DNA from 3 places in the Mesobacillus sp. ABV4_180 genome. Region 2 is predicted to be linked to each of the others. Evidence: predicted binding sites of a transcription regulator. Region 2 holds the regulator's gene; each other region holds the start of a gene.
The links. Region 2 encodes LexA, which represses DNA repair genes until DNA is damaged. Its sites were predicted from a motif close to CGAACATATGTTCG; they were not measured.
Positions count from the first base shown of each region.

Region 1: ACXAEA_RS12110 (sigma-70 RNA polymerase sigma factor region 4 domain-containing protein) is a predicted target of LexA. The motif match lies at 1,475-1,488, and genes of this name have one in related genera.
Region 3: ruvA (Holliday junction branch migration protein RuvA) is a predicted target of LexA. The motif match lies at 1,275-1,288, and genes of this name have one in related genera.

Region 1 is NZ_JBSWTJ010000001.1:2,375,450-2,377,652, forward strand. Features, by position in the region: gene ACXAEA_RS12105 (DUF3307 domain-containing protein) at 1-571, opposite strand, end outside; gene ACXAEA_RS12110 (sigma-70 RNA polymerase sigma factor region 4 domain-containing protein) at 593-1,336, opposite strand; gene ACXAEA_RS12115 (peptidylprolyl isomerase) at 1,543-1,980, opposite strand.
Region 2 is NZ_JBSWTJ010000001.1:2,865,898-2,868,100, forward strand. Features, by position in the region: gene ACXAEA_RS14740 (YneB family resolvase-like protein) at 1-410, opposite strand, end outside; gene yneA (cell division suppressor protein YneA) at 437-751, opposite strand; gene lexA (transcriptional repressor LexA) at 906-1,529, shown strand; gene ACXAEA_RS14755 (DUF3934 family protein) at 1,599-1,757, opposite strand; gene ACXAEA_RS14760 (hypothetical protein) at 1,967-2,203, shown strand.
Region 3 is NZ_JBSWTJ010000001.1:1,477,024-1,479,226, forward strand. Features, by position in the region: gene ACXAEA_RS07320 (YhcN/YlaJ family sporulation lipoprotein) at 1-489, shown strand, start outside; gene ACXAEA_RS07325 (BofC C-terminal domain-containing protein) at 657-1,211, shown strand; gene ruvA (Holliday junction branch migration protein RuvA) at 1,368-1,976, shown strand.

The DNA.
Region 1 (2,203 bases), 490 kb from region 2:
TCTCCTTAAGCTCATTTTTAAAGGTGTATTTCCCTTCAAAAGTCAACAGCTGCCCAGGCAGGGATCCAAGCAGGATGCGGATTATATGGCCGCTAACTGTTGTTCCCAGTATTACGATGACCACAATGACAAGGATTGAATTTACTGTGTCCAATTGTCGCCCTTGCTCAAACAGCAGCTGTATAAATCTATCGATATTTGAAACTAGTGGAATTCCCCAGAAAAGCTGCAATGCGATCAACAGGATGGAGAAATGCATCAGCTGGTCTATTACAAAAAACCACAGCTTATTAAAGTTTTCGCGGACTGAATATTGGTCCAAAATCTTGATCTTTAAAATGTCAATAATTAGATGAGTCCCCGTTATGAAAAGTACTGGCCACACGACAGCCTTTACCAAGTCATAATGTTGACCCATTAAAAGCCAGCCTGTTGTCAGGACAGCAATATTCATAACGAGATGATGGAGTATATGCTTTTTCAAGTTTTTCAGCTTATTCTGTACCATTAGATCTGTCTGCAGGTAAAAATCCGCTATTAAATGGGCAATGATTAAACTTAATATAAGCATTCCTGCTCCTTTCACCAGAACTTAGAGGCTGAATACATACTGTACCTGGTCTTTGATATTTTTTCGGATATTTGCTTCGAGTTCCTTCGTTTGTCCATTCTTAAAATCCGGGAATTCTTTTGCCTGAATGGAGTCCAACACTTCAACGATATCACGGAAACTCTCTAGAATATGCTCGCTATGACCTTTCTTAAAATGGCTGTAAATCGTAGGTGCTGTTCGGTCTAGCAGGTCAGCAACAGCGTTTTGTTTTCCATATACGAGATATAGAGAGCAAACTAGCCGTTGGACCTCCGTCTGCTGCATGCTCAATACATGCTGGATCCTGAGCAATCCCCTCATTAATGTACGCAGCTCTGACCCTTCATCATTCACCTGAAAAAAGAAGGATTCTTTTTCTTTCTGTTTCTTTAGATGGTCATTCGCATTTCTTGCGTCTTTCACCAATGGATGAATCCACTTTTCAATATCTATTTCATCTACTCTTTTATCAATCTTGCCAAAGGCGAGCCCAAAATATGGCGGATTATCACTAAAACTCCATATCCGGCTAATATAAAATGCAGTGACAAAGGCAGACGAATAGCCTTCAGCGAGAAGTATGATTTCATCCCCAGAACGATGTTTCACTTTCACCAGGCCTGAATTGCCAAACCATGCTTTAATCCATGTCTCGAGGTGCCCTAAATAACTGCTTAATTTATCCCCATCCAATGCAGAGGAAGACTTCGATACATCCATTATGAATACAGAAGCTGGTCGCATTGCCATTCCACCCAACATTAATAAAATTAGACTATTTAATCTAACTTTAAACAAATTAGATAGTTTAGTCAAATTCATTGAATATTAGACTGTCGCATTTAATTCTTTTAAGCAAGTTCAATCTCCTTCATTTTAACAAGAGCATACGTTCGGTTCAATGGGTAAATAAGTACAAAAAAAGAGCCCAAAGGCTCTTTCCGTATTTCTTATTCTTCTGTTACAACTACCTTTTCCATTACATCGCCATTGCGCATAGCTTTAGCAGCTTCCAAACCAGAAGTTACTTTACCGAATACAGTATGAACACCATTTAAGTGTGGCTGTGATTCGTGAACGATGAAGAACTGGCTGCCGCCCGTGTCTCTTCCAGCGTGTGCCATTGAAAGTGAACCTGGTACGTGCTTATGAGGGTTTCCTTCAGTTTCGCACTTGATTGTGTATCCTGGACCACCTGTTCCTGTTCCGTGAGGGCACCCTCCCTGGCTTACAAACCCAGGAATTACGCGGTGGAAATTCAAACCGTTATAGAAGCCTTCGTTTGCAAGCTTTTCAAAGTTCGCAACTGTTCCTGGAGCTTCATTTGGGTAAAGTTCAAATTCGATTTTCTCACCATTTTGCATTTGTATGTATCCTTTTTTAGCCATGAAAATCATCTCCTTATGGTAAAATCATTGTTATCATAACACTATTCCAAATAAAAATAAAAGTATCCACTCTTCAAATTGTATTTTTCCAACAAAGTTGTGTTAAAATATAACTGCCTCTGCCGAACATTCGCTTGTTGCGGGACACTTAACCACTGTACGGACGGCAGGGGCCCTGCTTTGCAGGACGATCAAATACATATGAGTTAACCTTGCCTTTGTA
Region 2 (2,203 bases):
TTTATTTTAATGTTGTGGATCTTTCGTTGATATTCCTCAACCATGCTGACAATCTGCAGCACCATGGAATCCGAATCAGAAAGCTGCAGTTCCCCATGGTGTGATATGCTGTATAACTTAACATGCTCTTTCAAAATACAGTGAAGGATCGCGACCTTCGCATTTCCTCTTCCAAGACGTGTCTCATCCTGGATGAGCAGGGCACCGATGGTCTTGTCCTTAATCAGTTCCAGCAACTCCAAGATGCCTTCCCTATCAAGGTCATAACCACTAGCCTGTTCCTTAATGATGCCTGCTACTTCGAATCCATACTCTCCTGCCAGACGAAGCAATTCTTCCTCCTGCCTGGCGAGCGATGTCTCTTGTGTTTCCTTTGTTGTGCTAACCCGGCAATATATAATTGCTTTCATGTTGTCACCTTATTTCTAATTACTATTTATCTTTCAGCTCCGGCAATCTGTGTAGGTTCAAAATGTTCAGCCATGACAGGGATGACAAGTTCATCACCAGGATGGATCATTTGTCCGGCAATCCCGTTTTCCTTCTCTACCCAGCTGACGAACTCATTCTCCGATAGATTATGATCATGAGCAAAAGTTTCTGCAAGCTCCCATAAAGATTGCCCTTCTTCTATAGTAACAGTAATGTATGCATCCTCGTTATTTAAATGGAACTTAGCAACAAGTGAAAAAATCAAGCTGACAGCAAGCAGTATAATTGCGAAAGAATAGTTTTCCCATAGTTTCTTCATATCCAGCACCTCTTAACGAATATATGTTCGCTTTATTTGTTTTTATTATAAATCGAACATTTGTTTTGTGTCAACTCAAAATTCGAACTTATGTTTGTATCCGTGAGATGGACATGGTATAATAAGGACAAGAAATTATACGAGGTGCGTGAATATGACAAAATTATCAAAACGGCAGCAAGATATTTTTGAATTCATAAAAGGTGAAGTCAAGAAAAAAGGGTATCCACCATCCGTACGCGAAATCGGCGAAGCGGTCGGGCTAGCCTCAAGTTCCACAGTCCATGGCCATCTGGCAAGGCTCGAAAGCAAAGGTTTGATCCGCCGTGACCCAACTAAGCCGCGTGCAATAGAAATTTTGGATATCGAAGAGGATAGCCGAATCCCTAAATATAATGTAGTGAACGTACCTGTGGTCGGTAAGGTAACTGCCGGTATGCCAATCACGGCAATTGAAAATGTAGAGGAGTACTTCCCTCTTCCTGACCGTCTTGTTCCACATGATGAGCAAGTTTTCATGCTTGAAATTATGGGAGACAGTATGATTGAAGCCGGAATCCTTGATGGTGATTACGTAATCGTGAAGCAGCAGAAAACTGCGAACAACGGAGATATCGTTGTAGCGATGACAGAAGATGATGAAGCAACTGTAAAACGCTTCTTTAAGGAAAAGGACTACTTCAGATTGCAGCCGGAAAATTCAACGATGGATCCCATTATCCTTCGCAATGTTTCCATCCTTGGAAAAGTCATTGGTGTTTACCGTCATATGCACTAAAAAAGCAAGCGGCCTCCGCTTGCTTTTTTACATTCTATGAAACTCTTATTGGCGGTAAAAACCTGAACACTAGCTCTCGCTCGCTGCATTTGAATCCTTTTTATGCTTAACACCTTTACTTTTATATGGTTTGGCACTTTTTGCTTTATTCGCGCTCGACTGCCAGCGGTTCCAGCCTTTTTTGCCAGTGCCTCTTCCAGTCCCGCCCTTACTCTTTGCTTTACTCATTAAATCATCTCCAATGTTTTTCTGTTTTAATTTTTACCATTATTCTTGGTGCTTAACCTAAAGCAATATTCAATTATTGTGCAAAAAACATTTACCTAACTATGAGAACAGCACATTTATTGTATATTTAGGTTCCTACCCTATCATCTTGTCCCCTTGCACATAAGATATTGTGTACCACCAGTTGACAAGGGAAGGAGTTGATACAAATGGGATGCAATCGAAATAACAATGATGTAGCGGGCATCTTTTTCCCTAGCAGGGATCGAGATCGGGATCGGGATCGAGACCGCGATCGGGATAGAGTCCGGGCTACTGTTGATTTTGATGATCTTTGCCGTGCAGTTCGCCGTTGCTTGATCAATGATTTAGTTGCAGGTGCCCGTGATGATCGCGATGATGACAGGGACAGAAGGCGCCACCGGAGATGCGGCTGCGGTTTCTAA
Region 3 (2,203 bases), 1.4 Mb from region 2:
GTCACGAGGGATAATAAGCGGATCATGATGCAGTCCAGGGACGCAAATGGAAATCCTCCCAACCCGACGGTTCCGCGTTCTGACCATGACCACAACTTTTTCCAAAGGGATAATCGTTACAGCCGCGGGGATCTGAATTATCATGGCCACTTGAATGAAGATAGGGGCAGTGGGAAAGTAGGAATTTACAGCAATTCCGAACAAGATAATAAGCTGGCGCGAAAAGTAGGGATTGCTGCTGAATCCGTCGATAATGTGGATAAAGTCAGATCCATTTTGTTCGGAAGGGAAGTTGAAATTGCTGTTACCTATAAGGATGATTCGCTGGAAAAACAAACAAAGAAAGCAATCAGGAAAGCTGTAATGCCATACATCGAAGGCAGGCAGCTGCGCATCATGAAAGATGAAGGAACATTCAGCAGGACAAGAAATATCGATTACGACCGCAAGAACGGAAATCCGCGTGAAAGCATAAACCTGAATAATTAGTATAAAGGGAAGGCAGGCAAACGCTTAGCCTTCTTTTTATGTCCATTTTTAGAACGTTACGAAATGGTTCTGGGGAATAAGGATAAACAAGATAAATTTGGCTAAACTATGTTTGAATAAGGATTCATCCTATATTTCAAAAGAACAATAAAGAGAGGTGGACAGCAATGGGTTCAAATAATAGGTTAAAAGCGTTCGGCATAGCTGTATTGCTACTGATCAGTTTTACTGGCTGCCGGTTTGCACTTCAGTCAGAACCTGCTTTTGCTGAGAAGCCTGAAGCATCAAAAAATGAAGCCGAAGAACCTATTGAGGTTACGATCATTTTGCAAAGGGTTTATCTTGACGGGGAAATGAGCGAGGAAAAAGTCAGGGAAACCATTTGGTCGATGGAAGATTTCTGGGCAAAGTACGATAAATGGCAGCTTGTCGATATGGAAGTGGAAAAGGCCGTATTCAGGCAGGACATTGATGATATCTCTCCTCTCCTGAAAGCCAATGGCTATTTTGGCCTGTCGGACGAAGGAGTCCTGACGATTTTCAATGGAAGGCCTGAAGGTTCAAATATCATCCAATCATTCTTTCAGATTGACCTTGGAAGGCTAGAAAGCTTCAAACACGATCAATTGAAAAAAGGAATTCCAATCAAAAGTAAACAATGCTATCAGGAAGTGCTGGAAACGTTCAAACCATATACGAAAAACCTTGAAGAGCCGGGCTGACTGGCTCTTATTTGTGTCTGATGCCTGCTTCCCTCCAGAAAATATAAACTCTGAATTGAAAAATGGACATACGTTCGCCTTTTTAGCATAATTTTATTCATACCTTTAAAAATTGTATGTTAAAATGAGGTACAGCAAAGCAGAGGGGCGAGAATATTGTTTGAATTCATCAAAGGAACCGTCGATTTTGTCGGTCCTGAATATATAGTTGTTGAAAATAACGGCATTGGCTATCAAATCATGACGCCGAACCCGTTCGTTTTTACAAAAGAAGCAGGCAGAGAGATTCGTATTTATACATATCATTATGTGCGTGAAGATCTTATTGCCCTTTACGGTTTTAAGAACCGAGAAGAAAAAGCACTTTTTACCAGGCTTCTTAATGTATCCGGAATCGGTCCAAAGGGTGCACTGGCCATCCTTGCATCCGGTGAGCCTGAACAAGTGGTACAGGCCATTGAAAATGAAGATGAATCCTTCCTTGTCAAATTCCCTGGTGTAGGGAAAAAGACAGCGAGACAAATGATTTTGGATCTGAAGGGAAAGCTGCATGACCTCGTTCCAGACTTTTTCCCTAACCTTTTCAATGCCGATGAAGTAGCTGCAGCAGTCAGCCATTCGACCGAATTAGACGAAGCTGTCCTGGCCTTGAAGGCGCTTGGCTATTCTGAAAAAGAAATTCGCAAGATCATGCCAGACTTGAAAAAGGAACAGTTGACAACGGACCAATACATTAAAATGGCATTGCAGAAGCTTTTAAGATAAGGCTCTGTTATTGCCTCATGTTGAATTTTTTTACCTGTTGATTGTAGTGGAAGGCGCGAAGACTCCTCTGAAAATGCTAACGCATTTTCCTCGTGAGTGGGCCGGTTCGAGGAAGTTCAATCAACGTCCTGCGGGATGAGCAAGTCATGGGAGACCCCGCAGGCGCCTTAAGCGCCGAGGAGGCTCTCAGACTGCCCGCGGAAAGCGATGCGCCTGGAACGAAAATC